Regions from separate parts of the Teredinibacter franksiae genome, predicted to be linked through region 1. Evidence: riboswitches for the same ligand, from Rfam matches in the RefSeq annotation. Region 1 holds a riboswitch; the other holds the start of a gene.
The links. Region 1 has a riboswitch for molybdenum cofactor ahead of moaA (GTP 3',8-cyclase MoaA). Riboswitches for the same ligand answer to the same signal wherever they lie in the genome.
Positions count from the first base shown of each region.

Region 2: linked by a shared signal. The riboswitch ahead of moaA (GTP 3',8-cyclase MoaA) and the one ahead of moaA (GTP 3',8-cyclase MoaA) in region 1 are both predicted to bind molybdenum cofactor.

Region 1 is NZ_JACJUV010000001.1:4,134,887-4,142,249, forward strand. It holds gene H5336_RS17385 (HNH endonuclease) at 1-127, shown strand, start outside; gene moaA (GTP 3',8-cyclase MoaA) at 463-1,449, opposite strand; molybdenum cofactor riboswitch at 1,439-1,631, opposite strand; gene H5336_RS17395 (alpha/beta hydrolase) at 1,746-3,296, shown strand; gene H5336_RS17400 (ABC transporter ATP-binding protein) at 3,328-4,089, shown strand; gene H5336_RS17405 (ABC transporter permease) at 4,086-5,258, shown strand; gene H5336_RS17410 (alginate export family protein) at 5,366-6,577, opposite strand; gene H5336_RS17415 (type IV pilin protein) at 7,230-7,363, opposite strand, start outside.
Region 2 is NZ_JACJUV010000001.1:1,681,701-1,689,063, forward strand. It holds gene H5336_RS06830 (NarK family nitrate/nitrite MFS transporter) at 1-1,099, opposite strand, end outside; gene H5336_RS06835 (MFS transporter) at 1,401-2,678, shown strand; gene H5336_RS06840 (alginate export family protein) at 2,712-3,911, shown strand; molybdenum cofactor riboswitch at 4,001-4,162, shown strand; gene moaA (GTP 3',8-cyclase MoaA) at 4,152-5,135, shown strand; gene moaB (molybdenum cofactor biosynthesis protein B) at 5,154-5,690, shown strand; gene H5336_RS06855 (family 43 glycosylhydrolase) at 5,738-6,730, opposite strand; gene H5336_RS06860 (hypothetical protein) at 6,950-7,363, opposite strand, start outside.

The DNA.
Region 1 (7,363 bases):
TCCGTATAGTCCTAACCCAGCAGAATATTTAGCCTTGATTAATAGCGCACGTATTCGTGGTGATCAAATGGAGTATTTACGGCCGCAATTCTCTCGCTACATTCCACCGGTTGCAATCTGTGCTTAGGGGCACCTCCAATAATGGCTTTGTGTGCGGTTTATGCGTAAGGCAAAATGGCTGGCCCGGCGAAAAATTGTGACGCTGTGCATGAGTCACACACAAAGTTTAAGAACAATTATCAAGGTGCCCTTAATTCAGTTGCTGATGATAGCGCGCATTTTGTAAGCATCGTCCCGCATAATTGTTTGTCTGCGCGATGTTGGCCTGCAGTGATTTACACCTGTTCTAGAGTTTGTCCCCGGCATCACAATCCTCTGTGTGGGCGTCAGGAATTGTTAACACTATAATAGTCAGAGGTATTAGCGGTTTTGTGATAAATATACTCATACCGCTAACCCCGATTAACCTCCAAGCATAGCAAGGTGCTTAGTTGAACCACTGTTGCCCTGGTGCAAGTCGTGTGCCTCACCCTTATAACCGAGAAGGGTTTTAATTCGTTTTGCCAATTCACGGCTGCTTTCATTGAGTAAGTGTGGACGAAGTTTGTGATGATCCTCCGCAAAGAGACATAAATGAAGATTGCCCCGCGCTGAAATTCGCAGTCGGTTACAGCTCTGACAGAAATTCTTGCTGTAAGGCATAATCAGGCCAACATTACCTTGGTAGTTGGTGTGGGTATATTCAACGGCCGGCCCTGCGTGGGGTTCTCGTAACACCTGTGACCAGCCGGTTTTTTCTAATTGCTCTTGTATCTCTGAGCCACCAACGTGTTGCGCTTGGTAAAACTCCCGGTTGTCTCCGGTTTGCATTAACTCAATAAACCGCAGAGTGATGGGCTTGTTTTTGACGAAGTGAACGAATGCACTTAGCTCCTCCAGATTATGTTCGCGCATGAGTACAACGTTAAGTTTTACTCGCTTTACCCCAAGCTCTGTTGCCAGGGTTAGCCCGTGGAGAACTTCCTGTAATTTATCGTGGCCGGTAATCAATTTAAAATTTTCTGCCCGTAAGCTGTCGGCACTTAAATTCAATTGATCTAAACCGGCCTCCACCAGCCTGGGTAATAACCGGGTTATTTTGTAACCGTTGGATGTGAGGGCAACCGATTCAATACCGGGAGTGGACTTACACAGGTGAATAATCTCAACTAAATCTTTGCGAAGTGTGGGTTCGCCGCCGGTGATTCGCACCTTGCGGGTACCGTTTAAGGCAAATGCCTCAACCACCTTCTTTATCTCTTCCAGGGATAGGTAGTCTTCTTGGCTATCGGCACAATAGCCATCGGGCAAACAATAGTTGCAGCGAAAATTGCAGCGGTCGGTGACCGACAGACGCAAATAAGTAAAGCGGCGCTGGTAAGTATCCGCTATGGGGGTATGGTTTATCATGTTGTGGCCTTTCCAATTTCGGGAGGCTACAGAGTTTCTCCTGTAACCCGGCGCAAGCCCTGTGCTTAATGACAGCATGTGGCTATGCGGTCGTTGGGCATGGGGTCCAGCGCGGCCTAGGTACCATGGCCAAACAGGGCTGCTTGGCTTTAGGTAACACGGCTTCGGCTAAAAAACGCTATATTGCGATGATTTTATTCATTTGCCAATAAGCTGATGCTGGTTGTGGACGCTTATAGAGTAGGCTCCTATACTTTGCTACTCGTTATAACCTGCTCCCATAAAGGACTTATTGAATGGACGTCAGGAATTGGCATTCTCTACGCTCAATTTTAGTGTGTACCTCTGCACTACTTTTTTCCAGCTTATGCTGCGCAGCAGCTGCGGCGTGGCCCGCCTTCCCAAATGTGGTTTACACAGATCCAGAGCATACGTCTACCATCGGTGATATTCAGTTTACCGAATGCCGCGTGAGCTATCCGGGAAAGTCCCATTTTCGGTTCTTAGACTGCGGCAGTCTGGAGGTGCCAGAAAACTACGCAAAACCGAGTGGTAAAAAAATCACCTTGTTTGTTGGCAAAATCAAGGCGAAGGGTAAAAAGCCAATGGAAGACGCATTTGTTCCCATTTCTGGCGGGCCTGGCTCTGCTGCCAGTGAAGGGTACCTGTTTCCGGGGCAGGGGTTCGATAAAATTAATTTAAACCGTGATATTTACATCATCGATCAGCGCGGTACCGGCAAATCGAACAAGTTGATCTGTTTGGATGATGTAGATAAAAATTTGCATGCCCACGAACAAAACCGCGAAAAAACAAAGCAACTTGTAGGCCAGTGCCTGGAGGAGCTGGAGGGTGATCCTTCACAATATACGACCAGTGTAGCGGTGCGCGACTTGGAGGCTGTACGCCTGGCGCTGGGCTTAGGTGCGTGGAATTTATACGGCGCTTCTTATGGTACGCGTGTGGCACAGCACTATCTGCGTATGTACCCTGAGTCGACACGCAGTGTTATTCTCGATGCAGTAGCTTACCCTCAGCTGAACTTAGGGTATGACATCGCCATTCAAAGTCAGCGTGCATTGGACGATATGATTACGCGTTGCGAAAAAGTGGAGTCCTGTAAGCAGGCATTCCCACAGCTAAAGCAGGGGATTACATCGTTATTTGAACAACTCAATGAAAACCCTATTGAGCTGAAGGTTGAAAATTTTGGCAGTGGTAAACCTGAAGCCTTCACGCTCTATAAAACGCATTTACTGATGCTGATTCGGATGTCGCTCTATGCGCCTGAAGTAATGGCGGTATTACCGCTTTTGTTACATGAAGCCTACGCCAACAATAATTTTTCCCCGTTGGCTCGGAGCGCCTTTAAAACAGAAAAAACAATGGGGGATATGTTAAGTATCGGTATGCACAATTCGGTTGTTTGCAGCGAAGATATGGCATTCTTTGCGCTAAGAGACGGAGATAGGCAGCGTTTGGCTGGCACCTATATTGGTGAGCACTTACTCGATACTCTGCTCGACACTTGTGCAATATGGCCCACGGGCCCTGTCGACCGAAACTTCAAATTACCCGTTGAATCAAACAAACCCGTGCTGCTTTTATCGGGCTCTGCTGACCCGATAACGCCACCGGAATATGCGGTTAAGGCCGCAGAAAAATTGACCAATAGCCGGCATTTAATAGCCGAAGGTATGGGGCACGGATTGGCTGCAAAGGGTTGTATGCCCACGCAAATGGCGAAATTTCTCGACGCTGCTTCCTCGAAGGAGCTTGATATAGAGTGCCTAGATAGATTAGAACCAGCCCCATTTTTTATCGACTTTAATGGACCTACGCCCTAATCGGCTTTGACAAGGAATTGAGGAGTGACACATGATCGAAGCGAATGGGCTGAGTAAATCTTTTCGAAAAAAGGGTGCGGGCCGAAAAGAACCGCTGATTAAGGCGGTTGAGAATGTGAATTTTTTTGCGGGTGATGGCGTTATTACGGGGTTACTGGGCCCAAATGGTGCGGGTAAATCCACGACCTTGCGTATATTGGCTACGCTAATATCGGCGGATACCGGTAGCGCTATTGTCGATGGTTTTGATGTAAACAAAACTCCGGAAAAAGTACGCCAAAGTATTGGTTTTTTACCTCACAATTCTGGTATATACCCAAGAATGACCGCTAGGGAAAATATTCAGTACTACGCCAATATTGTTGGGCTGGCTCGCAAACAGTCAAAAAAGAAAATTTCCGCATTAATTGAAACCTTGGACATGGATGATTTTGCCGATAGGCGAGCAGAAGGGTTCTCGCAGGGGCAAAAAACCAAAGTGGCATTGGCTAGAGCGTTGGTACATGAGCCAAAAACCTTGATGCTTGACGAACCGACCAATGGCTTGGACGTAATGGCAACACGGAGTTTACGTAAAATTATTCGTCGGTTACGGGATGAAGGGCATTGTATTCTGTTTTCTAGTCATATTATGCAGGAGGTTGCAGCGCTCTGTGATCATGTCGCCATTATTTCCGATGGTGCAATTGCCATATCCGATAGTATTGAGGGGATACGTGAACGTACAGGTCAACAGGATCTAGAAGATGCCTTTGTTGTCGCAATTGGCGAGCAGCTGGAGGAGGACGCATGAGGCAGTGGTTAGTTGTTGCGCTGAAGGAAATTAAAGATAACCTTCGTGATAAGCGCGCGTTTTTCTTCGCTATAGTGTATGGCCCCATCTTTATGCCATTGATGATTGTTGGGCCTATGTTGCTGGGCGCTAAAACGGGGTTTATTGACTATGAATCAACAACAGAAGTACATGTGCAAGGCATGGAAAATGCCCCGAATTTGGTGGCATTTTTAAAAACTAAAAACCTTGTTGCAGTAGTGGCGCCGGAGAACTTCAAGCACAAAATACGCGAGGGCGAGTTGGATGCCGTACTGGAAATACCCGCCGAGTATGGCGATCGATTGCGAAAGGGCGAGCCTGAACCGCTGTTTCTATATGTAAACCGTTCTAATAAAAAGTCGGAAAAAGCTGCACGCCATTTAAACTCAATTGTTAATGGTTACAGTGGATATTTAGGCTATTGGCGGGTGCATGCGCGAGGATTTGACTATGAGCTTACACAGGCTTTAAAGCTGGTTGAGCACGATTTATCGAGCGAAGGTGTAGGTGGATTAGTTTTCGGTTTTCTTATTTATTTTATTCTCGTTTTTACGATGATGACCGGTGGGTTTTATCTGGCTGTTGATATAACCGCGGGTGAGCGTGAACGAAATTCATTAGAGCCCTTACTGGCTTTGCCAATTTCCCGTTTTACGGTAGTGTTTGGTAAGTTTTTAGCTATACTAAGCTTTGTTACATTGTCGGGTTTTTTATCGGCTATCAGTTTGTATCTTATATTCACCTTTTTGCCGTTTGAAGAGTTGGCCACATTTTTGAAGTTAGACGGCATGGTCCTAGCTTGCGCCTTTTTGTTGGCTCTGCCGTGTGCGCTGCTCGTTTCTTGTTTGTTAATGGCGACAGCCGCTTTTACAAAGAGCGCTAAGGAAGCGCAAACCTATATTAGTTTACTGTTCGTTGTGCCGATGGTCCCCATGTTTATCGGCCAGTTCGCCGATATAAAAGCCAGCGCAAATTCTATGGCTGTTCCTTTTTACAGTCAGTATTCGCTTATTGATAAGATGGTAAAAGGCGAAACAATCTTACCCGTGTATGTGTTGTCCTCCGTTGGGGGAACGCTGATTGTTGCAGGATTGCTTTTTGCGATTGCTGTTTTTCTGTATCGGCAGGAAAAAATTCTATCCAATTAGATTTATGAACCCTAGGGTGGGTTGACAGGCTGGGTGGTGATTTGGCGAGAAGTAAGCATTATTGGATTTTCTAGCCCCCTTAAATGGGGGCTTTTTTGTGTAGATTGTTATAGCGATACCTGTAGCATAAACCATACTTTGCTCGTGTCGCTTGCATGGGTATCGGCGCTATAGTTTGCATATTTGAGTACGGTTTTTACTTTTTTTGTGATGGGATAAACCGCTACCGCATCGATTTCACTACCGAGGTCGGTACTGCCAAAGTCAGACGTGAAGTTATGGTACGTTAGGCTTAGTTTTACAGGGCCAGCTTTGGTGCCAACGGTTGCGTACATATCTTTAATGCCAGCTGCTGGCGTACTCAGGAATTTATCAGCCCAACCCTGCCACTTATGCAATGTTGCCAAGGGGGTAATAAAGCTTTTTGCTCCTCCGTCGCTGCCGAGCACCTCGTAGCCCAAGTTCCACGACAGCTTAGACGCGACTTTTCCGCCTACATCGGCGAGCATGTAATTGGCTGTGTACTCCGCTGGGTTATCACCGGCTTCGCTCTGAGTGGCATAGCTGGCCTTTAAGTTTACGGGACCGAGCTTGCCTGTGTAGCGCAGACCGTAAGTATTATTCGAGGCTCCCGCGGCGTTATCAAAATCCATGGCGTATATAAAACCGGTGAGCTTGTGGTCTTCTACTAAGGTAAATGTTCCGTTTGCAAGGTGGACATTGCCTCGCCAGTCGGCTGCTTGAGCGGCGGAACCATTCGGGCCGAAAATTCGATTTACATTGTTTACGTAGCTGTAGCTACCGGTAAAGTTCCCACTGCCCAGTTTTAATGTTAGGCCGTCATAGGTTTGTTCATTCTGTCTCCAGCCAACACCGCCAACGAAGCGCTGATCGTCGAGCAGAATTCTTTGGCGCCCAGCAACGGCGTTAAATTCCCCAATTTTATATTGCACAAAGGCTTGGTTTAGGTCAGTGCCCTTGGGATCGGCTACAGCAGGGTAATCGGTTTTGCCGTTAGTGACGCTGTTGTAATTTTCGCTGAAAAGCGGGCGGGAGTCGTCCATCTCCAGTTTGAAAGAAAAATCGTTAACAGAGCCAGAGGTAAAGGTGACACGAGAGCGCAGCGTATTTGCGGCGGCGTTTTCATTGATGCCGTCCTGGGTTACCCCCTCGTAACGATAGCGGAAATCGACTTTTGTGGTGCCGTCAGTCATCAAAGTATCCAACGCGGAATCACTAGCAAACGCTGGCTGCGCCAATAGGGTAACAACGGCGGAGGCTAGGGCCGATGTAGTGACAAGTTTATTCGATGATTTCATTAACGTTTCCTTAATGTTTTCTATTGGTCGCCTGAAAAGACGAAATTAAATGTTTGTTCCCCCGGCAATCATTCGGTTTGGCTAGATTTTTTAATGCCGAACTGAAATCGCATAAGTGGTGCTGAGAACAGTGCAGGTTTTTAATGTGGCTTCGCTAGAGGCTTTTGTTCTCGTGGCGATTTCCACAAATGCACAATGTGTACCCGATTTAACTTTTTTGGCTTACGGTTGGTGGCGGTAAGGCTTAAACAGGGGCGATGGGGTGAGTGCCTGCAGTCGTGTTGTTTTTCTTGACTGAGACCTTAACTGTTTGTATTTAAACGGAATTTTTATAGTTTTTGAGATGTTTTTTTGTGCCGTTTTGATTCATTTTTTTGTGTAATGTTTAATGCAAAAAATAGTAATACCTGCAGTGTCGAGTAAATCATTTAGTTTGGTTGTACAGTAGTGATTTGATCGGGAGCGGATCAATATGGGGCGACAGCGTTTTTTACTGGTGCAGACGAGTGCTCGATTTTTGATCCGGCGCGGGTGTTGGGAATACAGTTTGCGCGAAAAGGGGGCGGGTACTGCGCGTTTTCAAAGCTGAGTAATAGCGGTGACCTATAGTGCTAAGTTTGTATGGTGCAATTAGGTTAACCGAGATCGGCTATTACCAGCAGCTTTCACCGCCGCCAGATGCCGACTCAATGCCTCTGTGGGTAAGGGAGAGGTTTGCGCAAGTCGTGTCGCTGACTTGGTTGTTTACAGGGGTTGCAACGACGGTAAATGCAGAGGCTGTTGCGC
Region 2 (7,363 bases), 2.5 Mb from region 1:
CCATTAATGCTTTTCGTCGACCAACTTTGTCCGACAACCAGCCACCCGTTGGCCGTGCCACCAAATTCATAAAGGCAAACCCGGAGCCAAGTAAGCCAGCCGTTACGGGGTCTAAGCCCGAAAAGGTTTCGAGAAAAAACAACGGTAACATAGACACAACAGCCAACTCAGAGCCAAAAGTAACGAAGTAGGCCCAGTCTAATATTGCTACCTGCTTAAATTTAAATTTGTCGTGCTCCTGTACGCCGTGGGTTAGGCTCTCTTTGTTAACCTTCCAGATTTGTGAAATCTGAAATATCATCAGTAGAACAAGCACACCCCAAATAATGTACATGGCATTTTCGGTCAATAGCCCCACACCGGTGGGTGACAATTTCCAGGCCAGTACAGCAAGCGCCAAATACATGGGGATATTCATCAGCAAGTACAGGTAAAAATCACCCCAGCTGGTTACCTCCAGCCCTCCCGACCTTTTCGGTTTGAAATAAGTAGAACCCTTGGGGGTATTGCGTGCAACCATATAATAGAACACGCCATAGATACCCGCGATAATACCGGTAGTCGCTATCGCGTAACGCCAACCGTTTTCGCCGCCGTAAATAAGTGCAAGCGTTGGTAGGCTCATGGCTGCAGCGGCAGACCCAAAATTACCCCAGCCTCCGTAGATCCCCTCGGCTACACCCACACTTTTATGCGGAAACCACTCGCCAACCATTCGAATACCAATAACAAAACCCGCCCCTACAAAACCCATTAGGAAACGCAGTAACGCTAGCTGTTCGTAGGTCTGGGCAAAGGCAAAGGCCACACATATAAACGACGATATCACCAACAACACACTGTAAACCCTTCTTGGGCCGAATTTATCTACCAAAATTCCAATAACAATGCGTGCCGGAATCGTGAGCGCAACGTTAAGAATCATTAGCGCTTTTACTTGCTGTGAGGTCATGCCGAAGGCTTCTTTCATAAACACCAGCATCGGCGCATGATTAAACCAAACAACAAAGGTAAGGAAAAACGCAAACCACGTGACATGGAGCGTTTTTATTTTTGGATCAGAAAAATCCAATAAATTAATTTTCGCATCAGCAGACATAGCTGCCTCCGTACATATAGAAAGGTGTGCAGCGAGTTTGGCGCCCACAGGCTGGGCTTCGTTTGACCTGTATCAACCACCCTTAAGGGTATCATTCCCCAGAACTAGGGCTTTAATATTCACCTACCTCTACAAGATTTCTTGAAACCGAATACAGCCCCGACAACGCCACACGCCCTACCCACAAAGGAGTACAAGAAACCGCTACCACCTACTCCGACTAACTTCTAAGTGGCATAACACAGCCCGGCGTACAACGATTTGTTACATTGCCACCAGCAACTTTGGTTAATTGAGAAAAATGAAAAATAATTTACTTTTCCGTGGTTCCAGCCGCGCCTTAACCTTAGCCACCATTGCCTTCGGTGCTAACTTTTCGGTATGGGTACTTTATGCTGTGCTCGCCTTGGAATTACAACATCGCCTTTCGCTTACCGCGCTGGATCTTGGCCTGCTGTTCGCAGCCCCCATGCTCACAGGCGCCCTGTTGCGCATACCGGCAGGCTTCTTAGCCGACCGCTTTAACCCCAAATACCTCTACGGCGCGCAAATGCTAATTGTAGTGCCTTCGCTTTTAGCACTGCCGTACATGTCGTCGCTAGTGGATCACATGTTGCTGGGTTTATGGATTGGTATCAGCGGCACATCCTTCACCTTTGGCATCAGTTATGTCACCGACTGGTTTGAACGCAACCAGCAAGGTACCGCCATGGGCATATTCGGCGCGGGTAACGCCGGCGCCGCCATTACCTTGGCAGCAGCACCCTATATTGTTGACAAATGGGGTTGGGAAAATATTGGCCCTATCTATGCGGTTGGGCTGCTAATGGTTGCCTTGGTGTTTCTCTGGCTTGCACCCAGCCGCCCACGGCAGGCGGAAAACGCCCGCTTCGAAAAAATAAGCATAAGCCTGAAGGAAATTGTTGGCACACTGCAAATTTGGCGCTTTAGCCTCTACTACTACTTTGTGTTTGGCAGTTTTCTCGCCTTAATTTTATGGCTACCGCAGTACTACGTAAATGCGTACAACCTGTCAATAAAACAGGCCATGGCGTTCACGCTATTTTTCGCCGCCACCTCCAGTATGGTGCGCGCCTTAGGGGGTTGGTTCGCCGACCGTTACGGCGGCCGTGCGGTTAATTGGACGGTGTTCTGGATTTGTCTGGTCTGCCTTTTTTTCCTCAGTTACCCACCCACCAGCATGACCATTCACGGCGTGGATAGCGATGTACATATCACCATCGAAATCAATGTCTGGGTTTTTACTGCACTGATTTTTGTTATTGGGATTGCGCAGGGCTTCGGCCGCGCCAGTGTGTACAAAACACTAAACGACTATTACCCAAGGCAAATGGGCGCCGTTGGTGGGTTCGTTGCCGCCATGGGTGCACTTGGGGGCTGCACCTTACCTATTGCATTTGGCCTAGTGGTTGATGCGGTGGGTATCTACAGCGCCTGCTTTATGTTGCTTTATGGCGTATTAGCCATCTGCATGATCACCATGTTTATTGCCAATAAAACAGACCGCTTCAAGCGCCGAGTACAGTGGGCTCAAAACCACAACTTTTTAGACGACTAATTAAAATTTTTGACCATTAACAAGGAAAAACACATGAAACTCTCGACAAAACTTCTAGCCTCAGCCGTTGCAGCAACGCTCTGCTCTGCACCCGTTGTGGCTGATTCAGCGCTGGAAACGCTAATGACCGACAGCAAAACCAATGTGGATTTCCGTTACCGTTACGAAGGTGTCGACCAAGAGGGTATCGCTGAAACCGCAGCGGCCAATACTCTACGCTCGCGTGTAACATTCAATTCGGGCAGCGTAAACAATGTATCGTTTAAACTGGAAATGGACAATGTCTCTGCTCTCGGTGGTGAACAATACAACAGTACAGTAAACGGTCGCGGCGAATACCCTGTAGTCGCCGACCCCACGGGCACTGATTTTAACCAGGCTTTTGTTGCCTATAAAAACGGTAGCTTCGGCGCTACAGCCGGTCGCCAGCGAATATTATTGGACGATCAACGATTTGTTGGCGGTGTTGGCTGGCGACAAAACGAGCAGACTTATGATGGGCTTTCTCTTGCATACTCATCCGGCGCGGTAAAAGGCAGCTACAGCTTCATCAATAATGTAAACCGTATTTTTGGCCCTACAGGCCCCAACGCTGATCTTCGTGGTGCCGTACACCTAGCCAATGCCACCTTCAGTGTTAGTGACGCACACAAGCTAACCGGCTTTGCCTACTTAATGGATTTCGACAATGCCGCCGCCATTTCCAGCAATACCCTCGGCGTGCGCTATGCCGGTGATTTGGATGTTGTGAAACTGACCGCCAGCTACGCCACGCAGTCTGAAACAGGCGACAACCCTACGGCCTATACTGCAAGTTTTCTGCAGGCTGGCGCTAACGGTAAGCTAAGCAACTTTAGCTGGAATATTGGCTATGAAAACCTTGGCAGCGATGACGGCAACAAAGCCTTTGCTACCCCGCTGGCAACCCTGCACAAGTGGCAAGGTTGGGCCGATAAATTTCTGAACACGCCCAGTGCCGGTTTACAGGATATCTATTTTGGTGCGGGAACTAACATCGGCAAAGTTAAACTCAGCGCAACCTACCACACCTTTAGCAGTGATGTAGGCAGCGTGGACTTGGGTACTGAACTGGATGCCGTGGCTATTTACCCCATCAACAAAAAGGTAAAAGCCTTATTTAAATACGCAAATTACAGCGCGCAAGATAATCTTGAGGAAACAAGCCTAACAGACACCCAAAAAGTGTGGCTGATGCTTCAGGTTTCACTCTAATCTGAAAATTCGGCACCCCAGCCTCTGCCGCACTCGCTAACGGCAGAGGCTACCCCTAAAGGTATATTGAAATTTTAGCGAATCCCCCTCAAAATCAACTTCGCCGAAGTTCGCCAGCCTACGTCACAATGATAGGGCTCTCGAACCGCTAACATGCTAAGCCGCCTTTAGTAAGCCGCTTTAGATTGTTGAAGGGTTACGCGAGAAACTGCGTGATCTCCCGTTTGGAAAGGCAGCCCCATGCAGAATACCCAGCTGACCGACAGCTATCAACGACAGTTTACTTACTTGCGCCTATCGGTAACCGATGCGTGTAATTTCCGCTGCAATTATTGCCTCCCCGATGGCTATTGCCCTACCAATAGCGAACCTTATCTCTCACTGGAAGAAATACAATCCGTTGTTTCTGCCTTTGCCTTAAACGGCATTCGCAAAATTCGATTAACCGGCGGCGAACCTACACTGCGTAAAGATCTCGCCGAGATTATGGCCCTGTGTAAATCGACCACCGGTATAGAAACACTGGCACTGACCTCCAATGGTTACCGTATTAACAAGCAATTAAAGCACTATGTAGACGCCGGCCTAGACCAGCTTAACCTTAGTATTGATAGTTTAGTGCCCGAAACCTTTCGCCTTATTACCGGCCACAATAAGTTGACAGAAGTCCTCATGGCGGTAGAACAAGCCATAAGCCTTGGACTAAAAAAAGTAAAAATAAACTCGGTGTTAATGCGCGAATACAATAATAACGAAATGCAGAGCTTTCTCAATTTCGTAAAGGATCGCCCCGTATCGTTGCGCTTCATTGAATTAATGCAAACCGGTGATAACCAAGCATTTTTCAAACAGCAACATGTTAGCGGTTACAGCATTCAAACCATGCTCGAAGATAACGGCTGGCTGGCGATTTTACGCGAAGCCAACGCAGGCCCTGCAATTGAATATACACACCCGAATTATGCAGGTACTATTGGCTTGATCATGCCTTACAGTAAAAATTTCTGTGCGAGCTGCAACCGATTACGCATATCCAGCCACGGCAACATGCACTTGTGCTTGTTTGCAGAAGAGCACCACAAACTTCGCCCTCACCTAATAAATGAAGATACAGAACAGCTCGCCAAGCGTATTCGCGAACTGTTGCAACATAAAGGTGCCGCCCACAGCCTACAACAAGGCAACAGCGGCTCAACCCAACACCTCGCTATGATAGGCGGGTAAGTGTAGTAGGAAAATACTATGGGAAAACTGGTTACTCAAGAATTAATATCGCTCAATATCGCTGTTCTTACCGTATCCGATACGCGCGATACAACAACCGATACATCGGGCCAAAGCCTTGTCGATGGGCTAACGGAGTACGGTCATACCCTGGTGGAAAAAATTATAGTTAAAGACGATGTTTACACCATACGCGCCGCAGTATCCAATTGGATAGCCGATGATAGTACACAAGTTATTCTGATTACCGGCGGCACCGGTTTTACCTCGCGAGACAGTACGCCAGAGGCGGTAATACCGTTATTGGATAAAATAGTAGAAGGTTTCGGTGAGCTCTTTCGTCAAATCTCTTTCGACCAAATAGCGACATCCACTATTCAATCTCGCGCACTTGCGGGCTTGGTGAATCGCACGGTTGTTTTTTGTATGCCCGGCAGTACTAACGCCTGTAAAACCGCCTGGAAAGACATCATTAGCAAACAAATTGATAGCCGCCAAGGGCCCTGTAATTTTGTTCCGCACTTGAAGGGTGTTTCGTTCAGTGACTTTCAGTAAAACGGTGTAACGGCGGGACATTACCCCGCCGTTACACCATTAAAAACCTATTTTTCGGAAAGTGGCTTCACATTAGTTGAGAAACCTGCCACGCCTTTGTCTGTTCGCCGAACCTTCTGAATTGTACCGTCACCATTAAAGTAGAGATATTCTGCGGCGCTATGACGCTGCTTTTTCTTACAGCCTGTGTCGGTCGTTGCTAGCCAGCGATGATAAAATAGAAGCCACTGCCCTTTATATTCAACAATAGAGTGGTGATTATTACTATTGCTTTCTTCATCCATAAAACTCCCTTTATAGGTCCAGGGGCCTTTAGGTGATTTAGCCATATAATAGGCCAACATTCGATTATTCTCGGGCATTGTAAAATAGTAATTATCGTTGCGCTTAAACACCCAAGGACCTTCCATTTTAGGTTCGTAGCCACCCATATCCATTTTACGGAACTCGCCCTTTATACTCAGTAAATCATCGGCCATTTCTGCTACATAGTAATCTGCATTTTTTCCATGAAAGTATAAATAAGCTTTTCCGTCGTCATCTATGAATAAGCTGGGATCGTTGGCATAGGGCTCACGCCATAGCGGGCCGCCGATGGCATCTTTAAAAGGTCCCGTTGGCGAATCGCTAACCGCAATGCCAATACCCATCCACTTAGTACTGCGCTCCGGGTTTTTTCTATCTTTAAAGCCGCTACCGGCAGGAAAAACCAAATAGTATTTCCCGTTTTTATAGGCGGCATCGGGGGCCCAGGCATAATTATCAGCCCAAGAGAGATCGTCTACCGATAAACTAGGGCCGTGATCAACCCAGCTCACCAAATCTGTGGAAGAGAAGGTGTGCCAGTTTTTCATGTGGAAATCCTCCTGGCATTCTTCATCGTGTGAGGTATAGAGATACATCTTTCCGTCCTGCCATACGTGGGCAGAGGGATCGGCTGTTCGAATATTACTGCCAAAATTCAGCGGGTTCTGGGCAAAGCATGTACTTACGCCAAACCCCAAAACCAATAACAAAAAGTTAAAGCCCACTTTTTTCATTTACCATCCCCACACTTAGAATATTTTATTGGTTCAAAAGCGCCTTGAATTCTATCACACCCATGGAATACACCGGAATTACGACCACGCATAGGCACTACCGGCAGCTTTCCCAGCAGCACCACTTTCGATAGTGCAATAAAACTACAACGAATACCGGGATTGAACTTTCGATTACTGAAATCTGTAGCAACGTTGGTTGCCCTTTATCTTCACACGTTAACGCACGGCAACTTTACCGCGTAGTCTTTTTTTGAGGACAATAGAGCCAATAACAAGGAGTGACAGCAGTATAAAAATGGCGAAAATAAATTTTTGTATTCCTGTTGCGGTAAAACCCATAGCGACTCCATCGCCGCCCATCGATTCGGCAGAAGCAATGGCTTCTAGGGCGCTGTCGGAGGCCCTATTACCGGAGCTGTGAGCACCAGAAATGTGAGCACCGGAAACCTGAGTGCCGTTTGCGTATGGCGAACCGCTTCGCTGCGCGCCTCCATTCAAAACAAGCGTCTCCTCTAAAGGCTCATGCTGATCTTTTGGTTTGAGCAGGCCACCGATTACTTCATCTACTTGCGCAGCCTCTTGACTGTCGCCGACAGTGTCTGTCGTCTGACTGTTAAATGGCTCTACGCT